3 regions of the Pseudomonas sp. URMO17WK12:I7 genome follow, and region 1 is predicted to be linked to each of the others. Evidence: riboswitches for the same ligand, from Rfam matches in the RefSeq annotation. Region 1 holds a riboswitch; each other region holds the start of a gene.
The links. Region 1 has a riboswitch for cobalamin ahead of H040_RS00180 (ABC transporter substrate-binding protein). Riboswitches for the same ligand answer to the same signal wherever they lie in the genome.

Region 1 (3,474 bases):
CACGGCGATACCCAGCGACGCCGCAGAGTCGGCGCCGAAGGTAAAGGCGTCCAGCGCCCGGCGGTGCCACAGGCACACCACCAGCCCGAACAAGGCCACTGGCACGGCCAGCCACACCGATGGCCAGCGCACGCCACTGAGGTTGCCCAGCAGCCAGAACAGGATGCCCCGCGCCTGCTCGGCGGTGGCCGACTTGGTGATGAGGAAGGCGGTGAGGGCGTTGAACAGCTGCGAGCCGGCGATACCGGCGAGGATCACCTGGGCATTGTTGCTGCCTGGCCCGGCGGCGCGGGCCAGCACCAGCACCAGGGCGAACGCTGCCAGGGCACCCATGAAGGCGCCGCCGGACATGCTCAGGGCGAAACTGCCCAGCCCCAGCAGGCCGACCAGCACCGCGCCGGTCGAGGCGCCTGCGGACAGGCCCAGCAGGTACGGTTCGGCCAGCGGGTTGCGCAGCAGCGCCTGAAGGATCACCCCGCAGGTCGCAAGCCCCGCACCGCAGGCGGCGGCGACCAGCGAGCGGGTCAGGCGGTAGTTCCAGACGATGCCGGCATCGATCGGGTCGACCGGGTAACCGGCCTGCCACAGGTGGTTGGCCAGCACCTGGCAGACCACGCTCGGCGACAGGTTGGTCTCGCCGATGGCGGTGCCGGCCAGCACGGCCGCGAGCAGGGCCAGCAGGGCCAGGGCGCTGTAGGGCAGGGCTCTCATCACTGCGCCGCGTGACCGCTGGCGAACGCCGCAGACAGGGTCTGCAGGCCACGGAACAGGCGAATGCCGGCCTGCATGGCGTCGGCGTCGAGGATGATGATGCGGTTGTGTTTCACCGCGTCCATGTTTTTCGTCACCGGGTCGCTATGGAGGAATTCGAGCTTCTTCTGGTAGTCGTCGGCGGGGAAACGACGGCGGTCCATGCGCGCGATGATCAGCCAGGTCGGGTTGGCCTTGGCCAGGGTTTCCCAGCCTACGGTCGGCCACTCCTCGGTGGATTCGACCACGTTGCGCACGCCCAGGGTGCGCAACATGAAGTCGGCCACGCCCTGGCGGCCGGCAACGTAGGGGTCGATGTCGAGGTTGGCGCTGGAGAACCAGAACAGTGCCGAGGTGTTGGCCAGGTCCTTGCCGCTCAGTTGCTGTTTCGCGCTGTCCAGGCGTGCCTTGAGGTCGGCATTGAGTGCGGCGCCGCGGCCCTGTACGTCGAAAATCTCGGCCAGCTGGCTGACACTTTTGTAGATGCTCTCGACCTTGAACGCCTGCAGGCGGGTGCCGTCGGCACCGACCCGGTTGTCCTTGCCTTCGCAGTCCGAGGGCAGCAGGTAGGTCGGGATCTTCAGCTCGCTGAACTGTTCACGGGTAGCGACTGCGCCCTGGGCACCGACCATCCACTCGAACTGCACCGCCACCAGTTGCGGGCGCTTGCCGACCACGGCCTCGAAGCTGGGTTCGTTGTCGGCCAGACGCGGTACCTTGTCGTTGAGTGCCTTGAATTCGGGCAGCACGTTGTTGAACCACAGCGAGGTGCCGGCCAGCTTGTCGCTCAGGCCCAGGGCGTAGAGCATTTCGGTGCCGGCCTGGCCGATGGTGACCGCCCGCTCGGGCGCCTGGTCAAAGGTTTGTGGCGCACCGCAGTTGTCGATGGTCAGCGGGTAGTGGGTGGCGGCGGCCTGGGCCAGGCCGGTGAGGCAAAGGCCGGCGAGCAAGGCGGTGATACGGGGCAGCATGCTGGGCGATCTCCTGTCGGACAGTTCTGGTGAGGAACGCACGGACAGGCATCGCCCAGCCCCTGCAGGCGCAGAGGCAACACGGATGGCCATCCCGGACACCCCGCCGGTTGGTGAATGTTCGCCGGCAGGTCTCCTGACTGGTGCGTCGTCGCCCGGCTCCGGCCTTCCCGGATCGGTTGATCCAGTGGCATCGATGGAGCAGGCTCGGCACTTACAGTTGCGGGGGCAGTTCCGTTTGGCACGCCTGGGGCGGGCCTGGGATTCCCTATTGATTCCGTGGTGGAAACCGGCGGGCCGCATGGTAGACCATCAGGCCGCCGGGCAAAAGGTCAAATCAGAAGTACTTCAGCCAGCGGACGTCGCGCCGCCGCGCCTTGAGCCGGGCAAACCCGCGCACCGGCAGGTACAGCGCCGCCGCCAGCAGCAGCGCGGCCAGCCACACGGCGCCAATGCCGTCGAAGCCGAAGTAGTTGCCGTGGTTGAGGCCGAACAGTGCCACGCAGGCCAGGTACAGCAGCTTGAGCACGTACAGGTGCAGCAGGTAGAAGAACATCGGGGCCGCGCCGAACACCGCCAGGGCGCTGACCCAGCGGGCCAGCCCGGCGCGCTCGAAGGCGCGCAGCAACAGCAGGCCGCAGCCCAGGGTCAGGGCCAGGAAAAGCAGTGAAGGCGGGTATTTGGTGATGTTGAAGAAGCTCATCAGCGTCTGGGTGACGGTCGGGTAGCCACGCCATGGCGCCTCGCCGTAGCCGTTGTAGAGGCGCAGCACCATGAAGCCGAGCAGGGCGATGACGCCGGCGATCAGCAGCCGGTGCTGGCGCTTGCCGGCTTCGCTGCCACGCGCGAACCAGGGGCCGAGGCCGTAGCCCAAGGCAATCACGCCGATCCACGGCAGCACCGGGTAGGAGGTGCGCAGGCGCAGGTTGTCCGAGACCTCCAGCCAGCCCCGGTCATGCAGGATCGCCCACGGCACATGCATGGCCGACTCCACGCCGAAGTGCAGGCCGTCGAGCAGGTTGTGGCCGGCGATGATCAGCGCGCCCAGGGCGAGCAGGGCAGGGCGCGGCAGCCACACCAGCAGCGACAGGGCGATCATGCTCACGCCGATGGCCCAGATCACCTGCATGTAGACCACGCTCGGCGGCAGCTGGAAGGTCCAGGCGAAGTTGACCAGGGTGAATTCCAGCGCTACCAGGAACAGCCCACGCTTGAACAGGAACGCCGAGACATCGCTGCGGCCTTGATACTTCTCGCCATACAGCCAGGCCGACAGGCCGGTGAGCAGGACGAATACCGGGGCGCACAGGTGGGCCAGGGTACGGCTGGCGAACAGCGATGGGTCGGTGGCATCTATGACCATCGGGTCACTGACCTGGCGGTGCAGGAAGAAGGTTTCCCGCACGTGGTCGAGGAGCATGAACAGGATCACCAGGCCGCGCAGGGCATCGATGCTCTGCAGGCGCTGGGTGAGCAGGGTGGGGGTGGCTGAGGCACTGGTCATGGGGTGGTCGCAGGCAGGAATGAATGTCAAATGAAACGTTATCTTATAACTATTTCATGTGAGGTTGATAGCAGTTTTTGTGTTGCCTGAGCTGGCCTCTTCGCGGGCAAGCCCGCTCCCACAGCAATACCACTCACTTGGACATGGTGGTGTACCTGTGGGAGCGGGTTTACCCGCGAAGAGGCCATTAGCTAAAAGGTGTAATCCACGGTGGCAAAATACGACCGCGGTGCGCCCATCACCCACTGC
Region 2 (3,474 bases), on a different contig from region 1:
AGCAGATACAGCATGCCGCCGCACTCGGCCAGCAACGGCTTGCCTTCGGCGTGATGGGCACGGATCGCTTCGCACATCGGTGCATTGGCAGCCAGTGCGTGATGATGCAGTTCCGGATACCCGCCTGGCAGGTACAGGCTGTCCACTGCTGGCAACTCACGATCATGCAATGGCGAAAAGAATGCCAGCTGTGCGCCCAGATCACGCAGCAGGTCGAGATTGGCGCGATAGGTAAAGGCGAACGCTTCGTCACGTGCCACGCCGATACGCACACCGCTGAGCGACGCGGCGCACGGTTGTGGCGCGGGCGCGACGAAGGCCACCGGCGGCGGCAAGGTAGCGTCGCAGCTGGCGCCGAGGGCTTCGGCGGCAGCGTCAAGGCGGGCATCCAGGTCGTTCAGCTCGCTGGCCTGGACCAATCCCAGATGGCGGCTGGGCAGCTCGATGCCGCGCTCGCGTGACAAGCCCCCATACCAGCGCAGGCCCTCGGTCAGGCTGCCTTCGAGCAGTTGCGCATGGCGCAGGCTGCCGACCCGGTTGGCCAGCACGCCAGCGAACGGCAGGTCGGCCTGATAACGCGCCAGGCCCAAGGCCAGGGCGCCGAAGGTCTGGGCCATGGCCGTGCCATCGATCACCGCCAGCACCGGCACACCGAAGTGGCGGGCCAGATCAGCGCTGGACGGGGTGCCGTCGAACAGGCCCATCACACCCTCGATCAGAATCAGGTCGGCCTCTTGTGCAGCTTGCCACAGCAGCCGACGGCTTTCTTCGGCACCAATCATCCACAGATCGAGCTGGTACACCGGTGCGCCACTGGCCCGCTCAAGGATCATCGGGTCGAGGAAATCAGGGCCGCATTTGAACACCCGGACTTTACGCCCCAAGTTGCGGTGCAGGCGGGCCAGGGCTGCAGTCACAGTCGTCTTGCCCTGGCCAGAGGCAGGTGCTGCGATCAGCACCGCCGGGCAGCTGCGCGCTTCACTCACAGTTCGACGCCCTTCTGCGCGCGGATACCGGCCTGGAAGGCATGTTTGAGCATCCCCATCTCGGTGACGGTGTCGGCCAGTTCGATCATTTCAGGCTTGGCTGCGCGACCGGTGACGATCACGTGCTGCATCGGTGGCCGGGCCTGAATGTCACTCAGCACGTGGTCCAGATCGAGGTAGCCGTGCTTGAGGGCGATGTTCAGCTCGTCGAGCACCACGAACTGCACGCTCGGGTCTTGCAGCAGCTGGCGCGATACCGCCCAGGCAGCTTCGGCGGCAGCGATGTCACGCTGACGGTCCTGGGTCTCCCAGGTGAAGCCCTCGCCCATCACGTGGTAGCGCACCTGCTCGGGGAAACGGCGGAAGAACAGCTCCTCGCCGGTGCTGTTGCGGCCCTTGATGAACTGCACCACGCCGCACTGCATACCATGACCCAGGGCACGAGCGAGCATGCCGAAGGCCGAGCTGCTCTTGCCCTTGCCGTTGCCGGTGAGCACCAGCAGCAGGCCGCATTCATTGGGGGAATTGGCGATGCGCTCGTCGATGACCGCCTTCTTGCGCTGCATGCGCGCCAGGTGGCGTTCGTCGCGGTCGGTGGATTCGCTCATGAAGGGTTCTCCGCAGGCTGACGCCACGTGAACTGCGGCGACAGGTAATAGGCGGGCAGACGGAGAACGCGCAGGAGCCATGGCCGGAGCCACGGTGCACCGCGCATCACCCTCCGTGATGCCGTTGGCAGTTTCAGGCCGGTCTCCGGGCTTGTGAGCGGGCCATTCGGCCCAGGCCTGCGCGCCTTCCCGGGTAGCTGTACCCAGTGGCCCTGCGCGGCCGCTACTCACCTACCGTTGCGGGGGCAGCGCCGGAATCGCGCCATGCTGGCGACCACCGGCTTCCCAGTTTCACCCTGCCCAGTCGGGGCTGGCAGGGCACCTGAAACACGCCGCGAAGGTTAGAGGGTTGCACCGGGAGCGTCAATCGAACGGGGCCTTTTACTTCGGCCGGACTGGCCCGGGTCAGTGGCCGATCCGCCGGCTTGTGCCACACTGAATAAAATGATGTCACATGGCCATCATTTTTCGCTGGACGCGATCATAACGATAACAGGAGAGCTCAGCATGCAAGGCCAGATCATCAATAACCCTCGCCTGGAGTTTCTGCAGCCGGTACTGGAGCGCTGGGTCGACTGCATCGACCGCTTCAACCAGTTCAATGGCGATGCCGAAGCCCCGTACTGGCATGGCAGCGCCGCCAACATCGGCATGCTCGCCGCAGCTGCCTGGCAAGCCGAACGCTCAGCCCTGCCGCAGTTTGCCAGCAAGAAGCAGCGTGACGAGGGCGAACAGGAGGGGCGCTGCGACCTTTCGATCTGCAGCGCCGACGAGGCGCTCTACCTGAGCGTGAGCCAGCGCTGGCCAAAAATCGCCCGGCTGGACATGGCTGCAGCCCTGCAGGAAACCACATCCCTCGCCCGCCACGTGGCCTACCCCAGCCAGCTGAAAGCGGGGGCGCTGTTCATCACCCCCTGGAAGGCAGGCCAGCATGCCAGCCCGGAAGAACTGCAAGACCTGGTCGATGACCTGCAGAAACACACAGCCTGCGCCATCGCCTGGTACTTCCCTTATGCCTATCGCAAGCTGCACAACGAGCTGGGGCAGTATTTCCCGGGGGTGGCGCTGCTGCTGAAGCAGGCCTGAATTCAGCGGTGCAGCAGCGCCAGCACGGCATCGGTCACTGCTCGGGTAGTGGCGTTGCCGCCCAGGTCCGGCGTGTGCAGGCCACTCTCGGTCACCGCTTCGATGGCCGCCATCAGCTCACGCGCAGCAGCGGCTTCACCCAGGTGTTCAAGCATCATTACTGCGGTCCAGAAGGTGGCGATCGGGTTGGCCACGCCCTTGCCGGTGATGTCGAAGGCCGAGCCGTGGATCGGTTCGAACATCGACGGGAATTCGCGGCTCGGGTTGAGGTTGGCGGTGGGCGCGATGCCCAGGCTGCCGGACAACGCGGCGGCAAGGTCCGAAAGGATGTCAGCATGCAGGTTGGTCGCCACCACCACATCCAGCTGCTCGGGCTTGAGCACCATGGTGGTGGTCACGGCGTCCACCAGTTCACGGGTGGTGCGCACATCCGGGTAATCCTTGGCCACCTCGGCGAACACCTCATCCCACAGCACCATGCCGTGGCGCTGGGCGTTGGACTTGGTCACCAGCGTCAGGTGCTTCGCCGGGCGGGTGCGGGCCAGTTCGAAGGCGAAGCGGTGGATGCGCTCCACGCCCACGCGGGTAAACGTCGAGACCTCGGTAGCCACCTCGATGGGCAGGCCTTGGTGTACCCGGCCACCGCTGCCGGAGTATTCGCCTTCGGAGTTCTCGCGCACGATCACCCAGTCGATCGCCTTGCCCTTGGCCAGCGGGCTGCTAACCCCGGGCAGCACACGCGCCGGGCGCACGTTAGCGTACTGGTCAAAGCCCTGGCAGATCGGCAGGCGCAG
Region 3 (3,474 bases), on a different contig from region 1:
ATTATCTGCTGCAGGCCAGTGCCAGGGTAGCGGGGCCGAGCACCTGCCGGGCCACCTTGAGTGTGGCGCGAGCGTGACTGAGGCTGGCCAGGGCCAGTGCCGCGCTCTCGGCCACGCCCCAGCAGCCGCTGTGGGCATAGGCGACAGGGGAGCGGTGACTGAGTTGTGGCTCGAACGCCTGCAGTTGCCCGGCATCGAAAACCAGCAACGGCAGGGCGTGACGTGCGGCGAGTTGTTGCAGGCCTGGCTCATCGGCTTTGCCGGCGATGCTGGCAATGCCGTGAAGCGCTGAGGTGCTCAGGCCATGACGCTGCAGCACTTCCTGCAACAAGGTATCGAGAACCTCCACCGGGCAGCCCCGGCGGCAACCGAAGCCGGCGTACAACGCCGGCAGGGTTGGGTCGATAGCCATCAGGCGTGGCTGGAGCGGCGATACAGCCAGGCGCTGAGCAGGCCCAGGGCCACCCAGAACGCCGCGTTGGTCAGCCAGGAAGCGATCTTGAACTGATTTTCCAGCGCTTGCGGGGCCAGGCTTTCGTGGACCTCCGGCTGTGGCGCGCCGACCACGTGGGGCACTACCAGTAGTACCGCGCCCAGTGCCTTGAGCAACCCATGGCGGGCGAACACCAGCAATGCCAGGCCCAGTGCGGTGGCGGCTGCGGTGCCGATCCACCAGCTCTGGCGCTGACCGAGGTCGGCGGCGGCAGTGCCTGGCAGTTCTGGTGGCAAGCCCAGGGTCGGTGCCAGGCAGAACACGGCAAAGCCGGCCATTCCCCACAGTGCGCCAGTGCTGGTGCGGCTCGGTTCACGCAGGCTGTAGAGGGCGGTGAGGATCAAGGCGAAGCCGACGGCAACCACCAGATTGCCGCCGGTGGTCGACAGGATGCGCTGCCAGCCATCCTCTGGCGACCAGGCTTCTTCGCTGTGGCTGTGGCCGGCGCTGGCTTCTTCGCCGTGGCTGTGGTGCTCGGCTGCGGGGGCGGCCGATTCGTAGGTTTCCGCCTGGAGGATCAGCGGTGCGACCCAGAAGCTTTGCAGCAGGGTCAGCAACAGGGCGGCGAGCAGGCCGCTGAACCCGGCAGTGCGGGCGATACGCTTGATCATGGCAGCCTCAGTGGCAAGGGAAGGCGGCGCTGTGGCGGGTGTCGTGCGCGGCGTTGTGCACGGCTTCGATATGCGAGAAGCCGGCAAAGTAGACCAGGCACAGGCCGAGCAGGCTGGCGCCGACGGCGATGACCATGCGCTGGCTGAGGGATACGGGGGTGGCGATGCTGTGTTTGGCGCTGGTGATGGGCATGACGCGATCCTCTGCTTTGCTTTTTGTAAGGGCATGGGACAGGCGCGGCAGCCCCGGGGGCGAGGCACCCGAGGGAATGCGACAGCGCCCGCCCACCGCGGGGTGTTCATGAACGCCAGGCCGGTCTCCGGGCTTGCGAGGAGGAGCAGGGCTCCTTGAAAAGCATCACCTTCCCATGCCGAACTGCGTGGCACAGTGGTCTGGATGCTTCGCTCGCTTACCGTTGCGGGGGCAGCACCGGATTTGCCCGGCCCTGGCGAGGGCCTGTGACGCACCGATTTCCCGTTTCACCCCCAAGGGGGGCACCTGACGCAAGGCGTAAGGAGAGCATGCGGCGCGAGTGGCGTCAAATGCTATGCATCCAGCAGGGGAGGATGCGTAGGGGCTGATAGGTGCTTGCCGATGGAATTGCAGTGTCTGTGAGAACGAGCGCCGCCCGCGCGGCGCATCGCGGATGAATACGCTCCTACATCTGTTTCGGGCCAGTTATTCCTGCGCCCTTGGCGCGCGTACCCTTGGCGCATGGCTGGAGAAAGGGGTACGGCAACAGCGTCACCTTGGATATTGCAGGGAACAAACAAGCTGGACACCGGTGTATCCCCAGGACTGATTGGCCCGGAATAGATGTAGGAGCGGATTCATCCGCGATGCGCCGCGCGGGCGGCGCTCGATCGGATAGGCGCTGCAAGACCGTCGTTGAAAACCTACCCGCTCCAAGCCAATTTCCCCCCCCTCACCCCGAAGGGTGATGGCCTGTACCACTGCCCCATGCAAGAATTCCAACCACAACAACCCCGGCATGGGATCACGACAATGAGCAAAGACCGGCTGAAATCGCCCGACTGGTATGCGCAGATGGCCCGTGTCGTCGATGCTCAGGGCTCGCCCGGCTTTGTCGAGGCGCTGTTCGCCGCACTCAAGCTGATTGCGCCATGCCAGGCCATCACCGTGTTCCTCTACCCACGCAAAGGGTTGCCCTCGGCGTTGTTCGAAAAGGACGAGGAAGGCCCCTGGCTGCCAGAAGGCAACATCCACAAGTACCTTGAAGGCTACTACCTGCTGTGCCCGTTCTACCGCGCCTGCATGGACGGCATCGCCCCCGGTTGCTACCGCCTCAGCGACGTCGCCCCCGACCACTTCAAGCGCAGCGAGTACTACCTGGCGTTCTACCAGCACGCCCACCTGGAAGACGAGCTCAACTTCATCGTGCCGCTCGACGAACACCTGACCATCGCCGTGGCCCTGGCCAGCACCCGCCGCCTGGACCGTCAGCAGGTCAACGACCTCAAGTGCGTGGCCCCGTGGGTCGTGGCCACCGTACGGCGGCAGTGGAGCCACCTCGACGTCGACGCCATCGGCGGGCGTTTCGAGAGCGCCCTGGGCCGGCAGATCAACGCCGCACTGAACAACTTCGGCTCCTCTTTGCTCACCGAGCGCGAGTGCCGCATCGCCCAGTACCTGCTGCGCGGCCACTCGACCCGTTCCCTGGCCGAGCGCCTGGGCATCAGCGAAGACACGGTCAAGACCCACCGCAAGAATCTGTACACCAAGCTCGATATCGCCAAGCAGTCCGAATTGTTTTCGCTGTTCATCGACTCGCTCGCCCAGGCTCAGGAAGGCCTGAGCAAAGACCCGCTGGAAAGCTACCTGCGAAGGCGCTGAACGCGCCGCTTCACCCCACCCGATTTTTACTGTCAGCGGTCTGGCAGGGACAACTGCACGCCGCGTTTTACCCTGGAGAACAACAATGAACGCACCGTTCCAAGCCAAGCTGCAAGCCCAGCGCGATACCCGTGACTACCAGGCCGGCGACGCCGCCCACCACATCCACGCCTTCCTCGACCAGAAGGCGCTGAACGCCGAAGGCCCGCGCGTGATCGTCGGTGGCGAGCGCCTGCACCTGTGGGACAGCGACGGCAAGCGCTACCTCGACGGCATGTCGGGCCTGTGGTGCACCCAGCTCGGCTACGGCCGCAAGGACCTGACTGCCGCCGCCGCCACGCAGATGGACCAGCTGGCCTACTACAACATGTTCTTCCACACCACCCACCCGGCGGTGATCGAACTGTCCGAGCTGTTGTTCAGCCTGCTGCCAGGCCACTACAGCCATGCCATCTACACCAACTCCGGCTCCGAGGCCAACGAGGTGCTGATCCGCACCGTGCGCCGCTATTGGC

Region 2: it holds a riboswitch for cobalamin, as region 1 does, so the genes downstream of both, cobO (cob(I)yrinic acid a,c-diamide adenosyltransferase) here and H040_RS00180 (ABC transporter substrate-binding protein) in region 1, are expected to answer to the same signal.
Region 3: it holds a riboswitch for cobalamin, as region 1 does, so the genes downstream of both, H040_RS24355 (CbtB domain-containing protein) here and H040_RS00180 (ABC transporter substrate-binding protein) in region 1, are expected to answer to the same signal.

Annotation. Positions count from the first base shown of each region.
Region 1 is NZ_QLTL01000001.1:35,691-39,164, reverse strand. It holds gene H040_RS00185 (FecCD family ABC transporter permease) at 1-714, opposite strand, end outside; gene H040_RS00180 (ABC transporter substrate-binding protein) at 711-1,721, opposite strand; cobalamin riboswitch at 1,831-2,030, opposite strand; gene H040_RS00175 (DUF1624 domain-containing protein) at 2,059-3,225, opposite strand; gene H040_RS00170 (TonB-dependent receptor) at 3,417-3,474, opposite strand, start outside.
Region 2 is NZ_QLTL01000009.1:200,569-204,042, forward strand. It holds gene H040_RS14500 (cobyrinate a,c-diamide synthase) at 1-986, opposite strand, end outside; gene cobO (cob(I)yrinic acid a,c-diamide adenosyltransferase) at 983-1,594, opposite strand; cobalamin riboswitch at 1,714-1,935, opposite strand; gene H040_RS14510 (hypothetical protein) at 2,102-2,680, shown strand; gene H040_RS14515 (tartrate dehydrogenase) at 2,683-3,474, opposite strand, start outside.
Region 3 is NZ_QLTL01000022.1:25,908-29,381, reverse strand. It holds gene H040_RS24365 (cobalamin biosynthesis protein) at 2-394, opposite strand; gene H040_RS24360 (CbtA family protein) at 412-1,104, opposite strand; gene H040_RS24355 (CbtB domain-containing protein) at 1,112-1,297, opposite strand; cobalamin riboswitch at 1,399-1,622, opposite strand; gene H040_RS24350 (helix-turn-helix transcriptional regulator) at 2,111-2,959, shown strand; gene H040_RS24345 (aspartate aminotransferase family protein) at 3,045-3,474, shown strand, end outside.